Regions from separate parts of the Paenibacillus sp. RC334 genome, predicted to be linked through region 3. Evidence: riboswitches for the same ligand, from Rfam matches in the RefSeq annotation. Region 3 holds a riboswitch; each other region holds the start of a gene.
The links. Region 3 has a riboswitch for cobalamin ahead of metE (5-methyltetrahydropteroyltriglutamate--homocysteine S-methyltransferase). Riboswitches for the same ligand answer to the same signal wherever they lie in the genome.
Positions count from the first base shown of each region.

Region 1 (5,390 bases), 2.0 Mb from region 3:
CTATTTTACGGGTCAGCCCAGCCGAATCCACACCTGTGCCCCGGCCGACGATTATTTCTGGCTCCAGCCCGGTAAGGGCACATACGACCGCAGCGCTGGCCGTCGTATTTCCAATGCCCAGCTCTCCGGTTACGAACAGTCGTGTGCCGCCTTTGACTGCTTCCGCAACGGCTTCAGCTCCTGCCAAAACCGCTTGCTCGGCTTCTGTACGCAGCATCGCCGGCCCCTTCGCCATGTTCGCGGTACCCATACGCACCTTGCGGTTCACCAGATCCGCATGAGCGACATCTGCGTTCACACCCACGTCTAGCACCTTGACATCTGCTCCTGCATGACGTGCCAGCACGTTAATTGCCGCGCCGCCGGACAGCATGTTATACAGCATTTGCTGTGTAACCTCAGCCGGGAAGGCGCTGACCCCCTCTTCACACACACCATGATCCGCAGCCATCACCATAACGGTTTTACGGTCAAACTCAGGCTTGTCCACCCCCGTAATGCCTGCTAACTGTATAGCCAGACTTTCCAGCTTTCCAAGACTTCCCGGTGGCTTCGTTAATTGATCCAGATGCTCCGAAGCCGCCAAGGCTGTCGCCCCATCCGGCTGTGCAATGCTGTCTATTAACTGCCGTAATTTTTCGTTCATGCCTTCCACTCCCTGCTCCGTATATATGTGTTTAGCGATCTCATCGTAAATTCTGTTGCTTCAGCACTTGACTCAAGCAAGCTACTCAAGTCGTTCACCCTGACCAGATACATCCCTTGCACGTCTTCGCAGTAAAAGCTGCGGCACACCACTATCCGGGTGAGGCAGCATCACAGGCTCAACACCGTACACATGGCGAATACGTTCCTCTGTTAGCAGCTCTGACGAAGCTCCTAACCCTTCAACCATCCCGTCCTTGAGCACAAGCAAATCATCACAAAACTGGGCAGTCAAATTGAGATCATGCAGAACAGATATAATCGTCACACCTGTTTCCCGGCGCCATTCCGCCAGCAGCTCCATAAATTCAAGCTGATAGCGCAGATCCAAATAGGTTGTAGGCTCATCCAGCAGCAAAATCTGCGGCTCCTGCACCATCACCTTCGCCAAAGCCACACGCTGCCGCTGTCCCCCGCTCAATTGGTCTAACGGCCTGTCCGCCAAAATAGTAAGACCCAGCCTCTCCAGCACGCGATCCGTGATGATTCCCGGGTCCATCCCTTTTTCCTTATCCACCTTTTCTCTACCAAACCAGTCCTGATGGGGAAAGCGTCCCATTTCCACAACTTCCCTTACCGTGTAGCCCACTGGAGGAAGCCCTTCCTGCTGGAGTACAGCCACAAAACGGGAAAGCTCTTTTCTGCCATAGCTGCTGACCTTTTTTCCATATATAAGAACGTTGCCCGAAGTCGGGTGATCCACACCGGAAAGCAGATGCAGCAACGTCGACTTTCCACTGCCGTTCGGACCGATGATGCCCCACCAATCTCCTTCGTCTACGCTCCAGCTTATATTTTTCAACGCATGGAATTCCCCGAAATCACGAGTCAGACTGGCAATCTCCAGCGCCCGGACTCGCGTCTCCTGTGGTCCATTTGCTTCTTTCACAGCAATCCCCCCTGCGCAGCTTCTTGTTCCGGTACAGGAGATATGCGAAGAACGGTGCACCGACAAAGGCCGTCATGACACCAAGAGGAATTTCCGTCGGAGCCAGCAATGTACGCGCCGCAGTATCGGCCCATGCCATAAAAATAGCCCCGCCCAGCGCGGATAACGGAACAATCATCCGATAGTCGGGGCCCGTCACCAGACGGATAATATGCGGTACAACGAGTCCCACAAAGCCAATCACTCCGCATACCGAGACAGCCGCGGCTGTCAGCAGCGTGGATATGATCAGAACAGATAACTTCGTTGCATCTACATTAACCCCCATATGAGCCGCCTGACGTTCACCCAAGGCCAGAATGTTCAGCACTCGTGCCCGGTTCCACAGAAACACCAGCCCAATGACCACATAAGGTAAAAGAATGCCTGTATACGACCAGCCGCGCAGACTGAGGCTTCCCATTGTCCAGTACAATATTTCATTGACCGTCTCCCTGGACATGGCTGTCAGAAAGGAAACGACCGCACCCAGAAAAGATTGCATCACCACGCCCGATAAAATGAGACTTTGCGTCGGAATTTTGCCGCCTTCCCTCGCCAGCGTCAGCACCATCCACAACGTCAGCATTCCGGTCGTAAACGCCACCAGCGGCAGTGTCCATACGCCTACAAATGAAAATTGAAGCCCCCAATAAATCAGTACCGCTGCCCCTACCGAAGCCCCCGAGGATACCCCCAACGTGTAAGGATCAGCCAGCGGATTGCGCAGCACACCCTGAAATCCGGCTCCCGCCAGCGCAAGCGCTGCGCCTACCAGCATACCCAGTAACACACGCGGCAGTCTGACCTTCAAAATAATCTGCTCTGTGGATGTATTCCAATCCGGTGTAACCGTCTCACCTAACCACGGCAGATGGTTGACCAGAATACCCGTGATTTGGCTGACGGGAAGCTTGGCTGAACCGATGCCGAGACAGAGCAGCAGCGTCAGCAGCAATAAAGCAAGACCTGCCCCTCCAAAGCCAATCAGTCTACGATTCATTTGAAAATTTCAGGATACACGCCCTTGGCCACTTCCTTGAGACCTTCCGTTACACGCGGACCCGGCCGACTGATCAGATTATCATCCACGGCAAACACCCGGTTGAGACGAACAGCCGATATTTGATCCCATCCACTACGGGCTTTGATGATATCGCCCAGTGTCTGGCCTGTTTTGTCGTCCTTGACATTTTTGCTGTATAAAATGACGTCCGGATTGGCCGCAATAATATTTTCCTCACTGATCTGATACCAGCCCTTTTGTGTTGCAGCCACATTTTCGCCGCCCGCCAAAGAAATCAGCTCGTCCATAAACTCGCCCTTGCCGACCGTCCAGCCGGGTGAAAATTCGACGTAGACTCTCAGCTTTTGCCCTTTACCGATATTTTTAACACCGTTTTTCACTTCCGCTACATCGGCTCTCATCTTGTCGGTTACCGCTCTCGCTTCTTTCTGATGATCGGTAATTTTCCCATATAGTTCGATATTAGCCATGACATCTTCAACCGTTTTCGGCTCGGTTTTAAAAATCATAATTCCCATGTCACGCAGCTTGGTTGTCGCCTGCTCACTGAGTGATATCCCTGCAAAAACGACTTCCGGATTCGCAGCAATGATCGCCTCTTCATTCGGCTTCATAATACCGCCCACTTTGGGCTTCTTTGTAGCCGCTTCCGGGTAATCCGAATAGTCCGATACACCGACAATTTCCTTATCCAGTCCGATGGCGAACAGCGCCTCGGTTTCAGCCGGGGAGACGGAAACGATTTTGTCCGGCGCTTTTTTGAACGTAAACTCCTGCCCGGTCGCATCCTTAATGGTCAGCGGGTAGACCGTTTTGCCCGGAGGCTCCTGAGCGGTTGCCGTCTGCCCCGGTTGCTGTGAAGCTTGATCCCCTTTATTTTCAGCGTTCTTTCCGTTAGCTCCACATGCACTCAGCACAACCGCCAAGACCAGAGCCAATAAGCCTGTAGTCCAGACCTTTATTTTATTCCCTGCCATAATTTACACCCCTCCATATAAATTCTTTTAAGAGCGTCACTTGAACATCATCCGATATCTGCTAAATCCAGCCTTCTTTTCCTTTCAAAAAACCCCTGCATCCTCAGATAAGGACACAGGGGTCACGTTAGCGCAGATCGTACGCAGGCGGCAGTTTCTTCCGCATGGACAGTCACTGCGAACACGTCATCCTTTCCTCGAAGGACTATGGTGACAGGCGGACGGGCAGGTATCCTGACTTACAGAAACATGCGACAGCCTGTTGCTCCTTCATATGCTTTATGGCACATAAAGCAGAGCGGGCTGGCATTTTTCCATTTACAGTGGCGGGACCGCGCCGGATTCAAACCGGCTTCCCTTTTAACAGCGCACCGGAAAGAACCCGAGGGTTTCATCCCGCTGCACCGACCTCGTCTGCTGGATATTTGATGTAGTGTTGGTCAAGCCGTTCTTTTACTTGATGATTATAGGTTAAAAAAGACTGGCTTACAACCCAAACCGCCTGTTTACCTGCCCTATGTCTGTGATCATGAGAAGTATAGCGTAGTCAGTTCATCCAGGTTATTCGGGAGTAGCAAATGCGGAGCCAGAGCTATAAACATCATGCCTGCTCCACCAGCCATCCGGTGAACTTATGCCCTGTAGCCAAATCTGGATGTGATTCTGTAGAACGGGTGGCGGTTAAATCTGCAAATGGCTTTTGTGCCAAACTCAACCGAATCGTAATTGCCGCTCCCGGCTTCGGATTCAGGCTCCAAAAATCATGACCCGGTACCAGCATACAAGCCAACTGACGAATCACTCCACCATGCGTGACGACCAGAACAGAAGGTGGAGCATCAGACAAACCTGTTTTCTGAATCTCCATCATTTTACGCCACTCATACAAAGAGTATAGAAATTCACCCAGGCGGTTCACAAAGTCTTTCCAGGACTCTCCACCCGGCGGCGTAACCCGTTGCGGCTCATCAATCCACGCGCGGTACAACGCCACATCCTTGAGCATATCATACGTTTTTCCATCCCATTCCCCAAAATGAAGCTCTCTCAGACGTGGTTCCATGGTGGCAGACCAAGCAGACATATTATCTGGTTTCAGTTCCGATTCTGGCAAAATGATCTGCAAGGTCTGACGACAACGTATCAAGTCACTACAATAGATTCGGGCAAAGGAATGTCTCTGTAATTTTTCCCGCAAAGACTCTAATTCCTGCTCTGCTCCCGGTAGCAAGCCCAGATCGGAGTGCCCCAGGTATCGACGTTCCCTGTTCCATAAGGTTGTGCCGTGACGTACCAGCACAAGCTCCAAATCCCATTGCGGGTGTTCTGTAAAATAATGCTTCAAGGTCATGTCACTTCCTGCTCTATTGCCGGTGTTCGGTGCGTCACGCTTCATCACTGCGTCCACCCCAGTGCATAGCATCCGGCGGACACGAACAGACACAATCCCACGAACATACTGGACACGGCAAACATCAGCCGAATCGTATGTCGGATATCCTCCGGCTCCATCGGTCGCACCAGTTCTCCCATATATGCACGGAAAGAGCGCACGCCATGATATACATTATAGCCCCCGAGACGAATTCCCAACGCACCCGCAACTGCTGATTCTGGAAAGCCACTGTTCGGACTGGGATGCAGCCGCGCATCTCGCCTTACCATACGCCAGCTACGTCCAGCATCATGCCCATAAACCCACGCCGCTACTACCAGCATACCCACTGTCAGGCGTGCCGGAATGTAATTAGCC
Region 1 covers NZ_CP125370.1:1,418,571-1,423,960, reverse strand. Annotated here, with positions in the region: gene cobT (nicotinate-nucleotide--dimethylbenzimidazole phosphoribosyltransferase) at 1-646, opposite strand, end outside; gene QMK20_RS06755 (ABC transporter ATP-binding protein) at 728-1,594, opposite strand; partial or broken gene QMK20_RS06750 (FecCD family ABC transporter permease) at 1,599-2,636, opposite strand; gene QMK20_RS06745 (ABC transporter substrate-binding protein) at 2,633-3,637, opposite strand; cobalamin riboswitch at 3,845-4,038, opposite strand; gene QMK20_RS06740 (histidine phosphatase family protein) at 4,239-4,988, opposite strand; gene cbiB (adenosylcobinamide-phosphate synthase CbiB) at 5,033-5,390, opposite strand, start outside.
Region 1: linked by a shared signal. The riboswitch ahead of QMK20_RS06745 (ABC transporter substrate-binding protein) and the one ahead of metE (5-methyltetrahydropteroyltriglutamate--homocysteine S-methyltransferase) in region 3 are both predicted to bind cobalamin.

Region 2 (5,390 bases), 260 kb from region 3:
GCGTGCGGGAAAAGCCTCTGGCCTTCGCCGCCTTCACAAAATTCCGGTCACCCAGCTCCAGCATTTGGGCACGCAGCACACGGGCTTGCACAGCCCCCAAACCTGCCCCAAGGGTCAGCGCTGGCAGTACCAAATGAGTCCAATCTTCCCGACCCATGGACGGGAGCCAGCCCAAACGGACGGAGAACAGGTAAATCAGCAGAAAGCCAAGCCAAAAAGAGGGGATGGACGATCCGAGCAGTGCAAACAGCCTTCCCAGACGATCCAGCCAACCGCTGGATTTTACCGAGGCAGCCAGCCCCATCCCAAGAGTCAGCAACGTCATGACGGCAAAGCCCGCCGAGGCCAGCTCCACGGTAGCAGGCAGTCTGTTCCACAGCTCGGTTAGCACCGACTCCTTGGATACATAGGAGGTGCCCCAGTGCCCTGTGAACACATCCCGCAGCCAGTTTACATACTGAATATGAAGCGACTCGCTCAAGCCCAGCTCCTTCCGCAGCGCCGTCAACGCCTCCTCAGAGGCAGGCACATTATGCGCGGTGAGCAGAATGGTAGCAGGGTCGCCGGGAGCCAGCCTCATCAGCACAAACGTCAGCGTGGATACAACGAACACAATGATGACCAGTTGCGCCATACGTTCCAGAATAAAACGAATCATAGGGTATGCAGTCCGTTATTCCGCAATATCGGATTGCGCCGTAATGTAGTAATACTCAATCGGATGCGGTGTAAAGCCCTCAACCCCTTTTTTCACCCCAAATACATTATCAGGGTGAACAATAAACGACTGCGGCAAATCGGTATTAATGATATCCAGCGCTTGCAATGTCACGGCATTACGCTGTGCTGTATCCTTCGCCAGCTTCAAGCTGCCAAGAAGGTTCTCCAGCGGTTTGGAACCATAACGGCTTACATTGGCCTCGCTTTTAGAGGAATAAAACATGTCCATAAAATATTGCGGCTCCCCCGTATGGGCAGTCAGCATACTGTACATGGCAAAATCCCAATCGTTTTTGGTTAGCGCCTCGTCGATATTTTCCACCTTGCGGATCTTCACCTGGATGCCCTCTTTCAGCAGTTGGCTCTGAATCACCTCAGCCATGACTGAAAGCTCTGGACGCTGAGGGAAGGTCAGCAACGTAACCTCGAACGGCTTGCCTTGCTTGGTCCATGTACCTTGGGCATCCTTTTGCCAACCATCCTTCGTCAACAACTGCTCCGCCGTTCCGTCCAGCGCTTTACGTTCCACCTTGCCGAAGAAGAGAATGCTCGGGAATGGGCTGCTTGCCTCCGTACCATAGCCTCTCATGATCGCACTCACAATGGATGCACGTGGTATCAGGCTGTCCACTACTTTGCGGTTCGCGGCATCCTTGAACACAGGCGACTCCATGTTATACACGATCATATGAGTGCGCAAAGAGGGAGCCGACAGCACTTGCAGCTTATCGTTCTTTTTTAATACCTCCGCGTTATCCACCGGAATATCAGTCGCTACATCTACTTCGCCAGATTGCAGCGCCAACAGGCGTGAATTGCCGTCCGTAATGAACTTCATCGTTGCTTCAGCCAGCCGTGCCTTCTCGCCCCAATATTCGTCATAACGCTCTACGACCAATGACTGATCCTTGTTGAACGCTTTAATTTTAAAAGCACCTGTCATCGCAGGGTAGCTCTGCTCATCCTTCATAGACGCTACATCCAGCACAATCGTCGATGGATCAGCCAGATTGGACACCAGCGCTGAATTGGGCTGGTTTGTCGTGATTTTCAACGACAGCCGCCCAGTTACATCAATCGACTTTACGTCTAGCAAATCCTTTGCCAAATGGCTTTTCTCGATGGAGCGCAGCAGGGAAGCCTTCACACTTTCCGCGTCCATACTCTTTCCGTCATGAAAAGTGACCTTATCCTGCAAGCTGAACGTCCAAACTGTGGGACTGTCCTGCTTCCATTCCTTGGCCAGCCAAGCCACTGGTTCCAGCTTTTCATTCAAACGGACAAGTGTCTCACCTGCGCCGGACCGCATGACATCCCAGCTATTGTCTCCGTGCGGGTCAACGCCCGACGGTTTCCACGTATACGCCATCACCAGTTTCTTATCTGCTGTAGCCTGTTGTGTGGATGTGTTCTCGCCCTTGCTGGGGCTATCCGCCGTCTTATTAGTTGTCGAGCATCCCGAAAGAGCCATAACTGCCAGCAGTAGCATCACCCCTGTACATATAAACCATGAACGCTTTTTACGATTGCTTATCATTCTATTGACTCCCCTCATCTTGTAATCTCATACATACCTAACGCGAAAAAAGCATCCCCGACCGCTTAATCAGCAGTCAGAAATGCTTTCATTATAAAATGCCTAAGCTCACCCTCTTCACCCTCTAAAAACAAGGGGGATCGGATCGGTTTCAGACATTCCCGTATGCAGCACGCCTAACCACCTCCCCAGCATCCCGTGAGTCTGACAGTGATGTTAAAACAGGCAGGTCTCCTGACTTCAGGCTTATCTCTCAGGCCTTCCCGGTTCTTCACAGTTCCAGTGGCTGTTCCGAAAGCTACAGCAATTCCCTGCTGATGCCTGTATACAGTGGCGGGTCCGTGTCGGAATCTACCGAACTTCCCTTTTAAGTGAACACGCACAACAGCCATCTACATGATTTCAGCGAAACCCTGTAGGTGGAAAGTCCGGTTCACACCTGTTTTCTTCCTTTATTCCTCTATATTACGAATTAGGACTATCTTATTTTGTTGTTACAGGCCTGTCAACAAATGTCGCATAATAATTTAAATTTTAATGATACAGCGAGAAACAAGGCTGTGGCTTTGCGTTGCGTGTACGCAATGGACGTGATAAAATTAGGTATAGAGATAACCACCGTGTCCGTATACTAAAAAGAGTCTTCGCCGCTACCAACGGCAAAGACTCTTAGGACTTGAAAGGCTGTGGATCACCACGGCGCGCTAAATGCTTAGCTAAACCCACCGTTAGGCGCCTAACCTAATTACGCGGTGGGTTTTCGCTTGTTCCGAAATTTCCGACGTAGCCAGCGATAAAGTTTACGAATACTAAACACCAGGCTTAGTAACGTAACCATCCAACGCAACACATCGTAGCACGACACAAGGTTGACCATCGGCTTCACCCCCTTTCGGGAAGCTGCGCCGTGGTCTGAAAACATCCACCACTATTCAAAATCCATAAGGTAGATTATACCATGACCTCGCCTACCACTCTAGCAAATTCTTCTAATAGAATCTCAAACCCCGATCTTCATACAGGAAGAGGGTTTTATCAATAACTCTATGCCAAAAAGCCGGAAAAAGAGGCTTACGTCCTCTCTCCGGCTGTCCTTACCTATTACTAATCATCAAACCTTCTGCGGAACCTCCGCCACCGTCACACCTTTGACCGCTTCGCCTTGTTTTTTCGTTAAAACGATATTCAAGACAATCGCTGCGATCGAACCGGATACGATACCGTTTTGCAGCAGCATTTTGGCAAAGCTCGGCAGTTGGTCGAACATTTGGGGCAGCACGGCAGAGCCGAGGCCCACCGCAATGCTACATGCCGCGATCAGCAGATTGCTTTCCTTCCTCAAGTCCACTTCTGACAAAATAGACATGCCCGACGCAGCAACCGAACCGAACATGACGATCATCGCCCCTCCCAGCACAGCATTAGGAATCACTGTCGTTAAGGCAGCCAGTTTGGGCAACAGACCAAGAACAACCATAATACCACCCGCAGCAAAAATAACGTTCCGCGACTTGACACGTGTTAATGAGATCAGACCTACATTTTGCGAGAATGCCGTGTAAGGAAACGCATTGAAAATACCCCCGAGCATAATCGCAAGTCCCTCAGAGCGCAGCCCATTGACGATTTGCTTCTGCTCTACCTTCTGGTCAATCGCCTTGCCCACTGCCAAATAAACGCCCGTAGACTCGACCATGCTGACAATATTAACGATAATCATTGTACATACTGCCATAATGCTAAACTCAGGCTTACCAAAATAAAACGGCTGTGCAACACTCACCCAAGACGCTTGCGCCACTGGAGCAAAATGTACCATCCCCATCGCATAAGCGACCACGGTACCCGCAAATAGACCGATGAGCACAGAAATCGAGCGCAAAAAGCCCTTGGCCAACCGATTCACAAGTAAAATAACCAGTAAAGTAACTAACGCCAGCAGCAAATTACGCGGCTGTCCAAAATCCGCGCTGCCCTGGCCCCCTGCTACGTTATTCATCGCCACCGGAATGAGGGACAGGCCGATAATCGTAACCACCGAGCCCGTAACCACCGTCGGGAAAAAGCGTAGCAGCTTGCCATACAACGGTGCCGCGAGCACCACGAATATACCGGATAAAATAATGGCTCCGTACGCGGTCGCCAAATTCGAGGTCGACGCAATCGCGATAATCGGACCCACCGCCGTAAACGTACAGCCCAGAATGACAGGCAATCTACTGCCGAAAAACCGTGTGCCCATAATCTGCAACAACGTGGCAATCCCACAGGTGAACAGATCCGCAGCTACCAGATAGGCCATTTGGGCTGGCGTCAGGTGCAATGCTCCCCCTACAATCAGAGGTACGGCAATCGCTCCGGCATACATCGCCATCACATGCTGGAAGCCCAGCGCGAATAACTTTTGTTTGCTTAGCATCCCACATTCTCCTTAACGGAAGGAATCACCGCACCCGCTTCTTCTATAAAATGAACCTCGCCAGGTGCCATCGAAGCGATACGTGCAAGAGAACGTACGGCAATACCTCTTTGCTCCAGCAGTCCACGGCCTTCCTGAAAGCTCTTTTCAATCACGCAGCCGACCCCGGCCAGCTCCGCTCCTGCTTCCTTCACAATATCCGTAAGTCCGACCAATGCTGCGCCAGTCGCCAGAAAATCATCCACGATCAGCACATGGTCGCTGGTATCGAGATATTTTTGGGAAATACTCACCTGATAGGTTTCCTGCCGTGTAAACGAGTGGACCTCAGCGAAGTAAACCTGCTCGTTCAGCGTGATTGCCTTCTTTTTCTTCGCATACATGAACGGAACACCCAATGCAATGGCTGTAGCCATGGCAAACTGAATGCCGCTTGCTTCAATCGTAAGCACCTTCGTAATGGGAGCACCGCCAAAAAGACGTGCGAACTCCTTACCAATCTCCAGCGCCAATGCTGTATCCACCTGATGATTCAAAAATGAATCTACCTTTAATACCGTGTCGGATAAAATCTGTCCCTCTTGACGAATACGTTCCTCCAAAACTTTCATGATGCGGGTATCGCTCCTTCTTAAATAGAATAAATCTGCCAAAACCAAAAAAAGGACAGGCTCCCTTGAGTTGTTTCTCAAGTGAAGCCTGTCCCTGGGGTTG
Region 2 covers NZ_CP125370.1:5,647,284-5,652,673, forward strand. Annotated here, with positions in the region: gene nikB (nickel ABC transporter permease) at 1-658, opposite strand, end outside; gene QMK20_RS25875 (ABC transporter substrate-binding protein) at 674-2,257, opposite strand; cobalamin riboswitch at 2,465-2,662, opposite strand; gene QMK20_RS25880 (nucleobase:cation symporter-2 family protein) at 3,369-4,676, opposite strand; gene QMK20_RS25885 (xanthine phosphoribosyltransferase) at 4,670-5,287, opposite strand.
Region 2: linked by a shared signal. The riboswitch ahead of QMK20_RS25875 (ABC transporter substrate-binding protein) and the one ahead of metE (5-methyltetrahydropteroyltriglutamate--homocysteine S-methyltransferase) in region 3 are both predicted to bind cobalamin.

Region 3 (5,390 bases):
AGTTCAAAATCGTTACCGGACCTGTCAGCATTCCTTTGACTGGCTTGGAGGTCAACGATTGGGCGAAGGCCGTTTCTTCCACGGTCATGGGTTGATCGAACGACACGTCTCCGTATATAATCGGCGGTTTAACACACCGGGAGCCGTAGGACTGCACCCACCCGTTTTGTGTAAAGGCAAAGCCTTTCAGCTTTTCGCCAAAAAATTCAACCATGTCTGTCCGCTCAAATTCCCCGTGTACGAGCACATCAATGCCAATGTCCTCCTGGATATCAATCCATTCCTTGATTTGCTGCTGAATGAACGTCCGATACTGCTCGGCAGACCATTCCCCTTTGCGATAGTGCAGACGGGCTTTGCGAACCTCTGCGGTTTGCGGGAAGCTGCCAATCGTCGTCGTAGGCAGTGGAGGCAGATTCAGCTTGTCCTGCTGGATCACACGACGCTCAGCGAAGGGAACGCTGCGTGACTGCGGCTCTTTCGCCAGTAGATCCGCCATATCGGTAGCGGTCTGTACTCGTGCCGCCGAGCTGTTGAAGCGGGTTACCGCGTCCGCACTCTGCTCAAGCTTGGCAATTGCCGAGGGTTCGCGTTTGCCAAGCGCAGCGGTCAAAGCTGCGATTTCTTCCAGCTTTTCATCGGCAAAGGCCAGCGCTTGCACCAGCTCTCGGTCCAGCTTGTGCTCTGCTTCCAGACTGACTGGCACATGCAGCAGACTGCATGATGGCTGCACGATGAGCTGTGCAGCGGTGGTTTGCTCTGCCAGTTGTCCAAGCAGCGCAGCTACGGTGTTCAGATCGGAACGCCATATATTGCGCCCGTCAATAACACCAGCGGCCAGCGTTTTCCCTGCGGGGAAGCCATGTCGTAGCACATGTTCCAGGTTTTCGCCATCATCATGCACAAAATCAAGACCTATTCCCTGTACCGGGAGCGTAGACAGGCGCTCATAATGATCCAGACTGCCAAAGTAGGTTTGCAGCACGATATTTAAGGATGGAGCAGCTTGGGCCAGAGCCTCATAGGCCTCCTGAATAATGTCCAAATCCTCTGTCGGGAATGAGGTGGTCAAGACAGGCTCATCTACCTGCACCCACTGAACGCCTTCCGCAGCCAGCTCAGACAGGACGCGGGCGTACAGTGGCAGGAAGCTTCGTATGATCGCGGCCAAATCCTTACGGTCATAGCCTTTGGACAGAGCAACGAACGAATAAGGACCGATAATGACGGGTTTACCTTCAATACCTAGTTCCTGTTTCGCTTCACGATAAGCCTGCAACGGCTTATTCTCGGTGAACACCGGAGTTGCATTTGCCAATTCCGGTACGATGTAGTGGTAATTGGTATTCAACCATTTGGTCATTTCACTGGCGGTGGCACCCTTTTGTCCACGGGCTATCCCGAAATAGACGGACAGAGGAACAGGCCCATCGGGACGGTAGTTGAACCGTTCCGGCACCAGACCGAACATCACGGATGTATCAAGCATGTGATCGTAATAGGAAAAGTCTCCGACCGGAATTCGATCGATTCCCTTGTCGCGCTGCTTGCTCAGATGCTCCAATCGCAATCGTTTCATCTCGGTATGCAATTCGCTTTCATCCATGCTGCCGTTCCAGAAGCGTTCCAGTGCTTTCTTCCATTCCCGGTTTCCTCCGATACGCGGATATCCCAGGTTACTGCTGATCAAGCCGGACAACTCAGGCAATTCGGTAAATGACATGTACTTTTCCTCCCAGGCTGGTAGCCAGTTTATTTTTGCGTACAAAAAAAGACATTCCTCCCCGGGGTTAAAAATGAGTAGGGGAAAGAATGCCTCCGTTATTTAAAAAATGAAAATTCGGCGACTGCTCTTAACACCTCCCTATCTCCCGTAGGTACTTGCGATGTTGTTGAAATAGGCAGGTCTCCTGACTTACGGATCATGACTTTCAGCGCTCCTTCCCGGTCTGTGGACCAGTGGGTGTATCAACAGCTGAAAATTCCCCGTTTACAGTGGCGGGACCGCGCCGGACTTGCACCAGCTTCCCTTTTAAGCCTGTACTGAATAGAACAGACACCTATCTCCAAGCTATGCGATTATGGTATGACGAATAATTATGCACTCGTATACTTGTTCACCATCATAAGTGAAACTTGCAGGATACGCAATATAAACTCTGTTTAAATCTAAAATGAACTACATGCAAAAAAAGACAAGCCCTCTCCATAAGGAAAGGATTTGTCTTAGGGTGTAGTATCTCATGCGAGTATAACATCGCCTTAGGCTAATGTAACTATAGATCCTGCCTGAATGCTGGCCTTCACATCCACCAGTCGTTGATTGCGGCTGCCCCGGAAGGGAAGGGTCAGATCCTTTTGCTGTTCTACAAAAGGGCCGTCCACAATCACATCGCACAGCAGCGCCAGCTCCCGGCGGGCCTGATCCGTAAGCAGCTCCTCATAGTCAAAGCCCGTATAGGCCCACACGGTTCGGTCAGGGCAGGCAGCGCGGAAGTCGCGCACAAACTGCGTGCATTCCGATGCCGAGAAAAAAGGGTCTCCGCCGCAAAGGGTTAACCCGTCTAGCAGTGGATTATCTGCGATGTCACGGATGACTTCCTGCTGTCGCTCCAGTGTGAACGGTTCACCTGCGCGGAAGCTCCATGACGAGGGATTGAAGCAGCCGGGGCAGGCATGGCGGCAACCGCTAATGAATACGACGGTACGCAGGCCATGCCCTTCGTTCAGAGATTCCGGAATGTAGCCGCACAAATTCACCGATGCTTCACCCGGTCACGCACCTCAGCCTGCTTCGCGGCGTTGAAGCGAACGGTATAATCACCTGTCAGATATCCGGTTACCCGGCGCAAGCGCTGAAAATGCGTATGTTCTTCATCAGCACCGCATTCGGGACAGCTTGTCCCGATAATGCCCTCGTAGCCGCATTCCGTGCAGCGGTCTACCGGATGATTGATGGAGAAGTACCCAATGTTCTGATGGAGCGCGTATTGTACAATTTTAAGAAACGCCTCCGGGTTATTCCGCGCATTACCATCCAACTCGATGTACGAAATCGCACCAGCGTTGCACAGATTATGAAATGGGGCTTCGAGGCTGATTTTACGGGCAGCCGGGAGCGTGTAATACACAGGAATGTGGAAAGAGTTCGTGTAGTATTCTCGATCATTTACCTCGGGAATAATTCCAAAATCACGCTGATCCAGCAACGTGAACTTGCCGGATAGACCCTCGGCAGGCGTAGCGAATAGTGTAATGTTAAGATCATGCAATTCACTCATACGGTCGCAGTAGACACGCATAGAAGCTATGATTCGCTGTGCTTCACGGTATACAGCGTCATCCTCTCCGTGGTGCTTGCCATACAGTGCCTTCATGCATTCGGCTAACCCGATAAACCCGACCGACAGCGTACCGTGCTTCAGTACGTTGCCCACTTTTTCATCCGGCTCCAGCTTTTCTCCGCCTTCCCATACCCCTTCGCGCATCATAAAGTCTGAGGCTTTTGCCGGCTGGCTGGTCTGTATATGGTAGCGATGGATCAGTCCGTCCACGGCAATGCGCATAACCTCTTCCAATCTGGTATCAAAGCCATCCCGGTCAGGTATCTTGCGCTTGCCTGTGCAAATACCGTACTCAATGCCAAGACGCACCAGATTAATCGTATTGAATGAGAGATTACCCTTGCCGCTTTGACGGTTTCTGCCGAAACGGTCAGCAAAGGTGCGGGTACGGCAGCCCATCGTCGCAATAATGGTATCCGGATCATCTGCGCGGTAATAGGGCAGGTTGAAGGTAGCATCCACATTGACAAAATTGGGATACATACGTTTGCTGGAGCATTCTACTGCCCGCATGAATAAGTCATAGTTGATATCGCCTTCGGCCTGATTAATTCCTTTTTTGCATTGGAAAATATGCTGTGGGAAAATAGGGGTTTCCCCGCTGCCCAGGCCACGAATAGTGGCCTCCAGCAATGATTGCGTAACAAGCCGCCCTTCAGCAGAAGTACACATACCGTAATTCAGTGATGTGAACGGAATTTGCCCGCCTGCCCGACTGCTCATGGTATTCAGGTTATGAATAAGGGATTCAGCGGCCTGGCGGGTCTCCGTCTCCGTTTCTTCACGTGCGAATGCGTATGAACGAGGGCAGACCTCCTGTAATAGGCTGCTGGCTATATGTAATTCGTCATCAGGCAGGGTGGGTTCTATTTCTTCTCCGAACAGACGGAGTCCCTTGCGCAGATGCTTGCGGAAGGACCGGGCCACGAAAGGAGCAAGGTCCCAGTCTATTTTATTGGCAGAGACACCTCCAAATTGGCTGTTTTGCTGAGACTGAAATATAATAGCCACCAGTGCCATAGCAGACATAATGGTTTGTGGTGTGCGCACAGAGCCATTGCCTGTATTAAAACCATCTTGCAACAAACGACCAAAAGGTATAAAGATACAGTTCGTAGTCCCGAGCACATATTGGTCCAAATCGTGAACATACACATATCCGTGGTCGATAGCGTCTGTCAGTTCAGGCGGAAGCACACGTAGTCGCGCATACCATTTGGCGTACTCGGAGCCGAGCTTACTCATTTTTCCACTGAACGACTCTCCATTCAAATTTGCATTCTCCCGCAGCATGTCCAAGTCTTGTGCCCCAATGACCCGCTCGCCGATGCTGTATAATTGATGTTCCTCCAACACTTTCATTGCAAAAACCTCCATATAGTAAAATATATATTATTCTCCAAAAAACAATATATTGACGATATCGTGTACTAAACAATTGTTTCGGTCTATATATTGTATATATGGATGGATAGAGAGTATGTGATTATTGTCACGTCGACAGGGGGAGAACGCACAAAAAAGTCAGGTGAAAGTTAGGAACACATCAACGAATACGCTCCTTATTCTACACCTGACGATCGAATATTTGACGGAAAACAAATAGGATGGCAATCCATTGGATCTGAGTATGTTTTGTAATAAATTACTGAATAATTTAAAGCAGCTTTTTCAGTTGGGACACCCGGCCTTGTGAGATATCGAGCATTTCGGCATATACCTTTTGCGGCAGGTTGGGATGTTCCTGAATCAGCTTTCGGAGCTTTTTTACCATTTCTCCTTGCTGGACTCTGGATTGTTTAGGCTGCCAGGTTGTATGGTTACGAACCGGCTTGGTATGTTCTTGAGCCTGGATGGCTTCGGTGCTGGTGGGATGTACATTTTCCTCTGTCTTTAATACCTGAATGCAATCGGCGCAAATAAAGCTATCACGAAAATAAGTCAAATGATCAACTGCGCCGCAAAATTTGCAGGATACACCTGTATATTTCCTTAATACAAATCCTTCTTCATTCACGAAAAATTCGAGCGAATCACCAATATTGA
Region 3 covers NZ_CP125370.1:5,389,414-5,394,803, reverse strand. Annotated here, with positions in the region: gene metE (5-methyltetrahydropteroyltriglutamate--homocysteine S-methyltransferase) at 1-1,723, opposite strand, end outside; cobalamin riboswitch at 1,884-2,079, opposite strand; gene nrdG (anaerobic ribonucleoside-triphosphate reductase activating protein) at 2,263-2,760, opposite strand; gene QMK20_RS24745 (anaerobic ribonucleoside triphosphate reductase) at 2,757-4,706, opposite strand; gene QMK20_RS24740 (AbrB/MazE/SpoVT family DNA-binding domain-containing protein) at 5,002-5,390, opposite strand, start outside.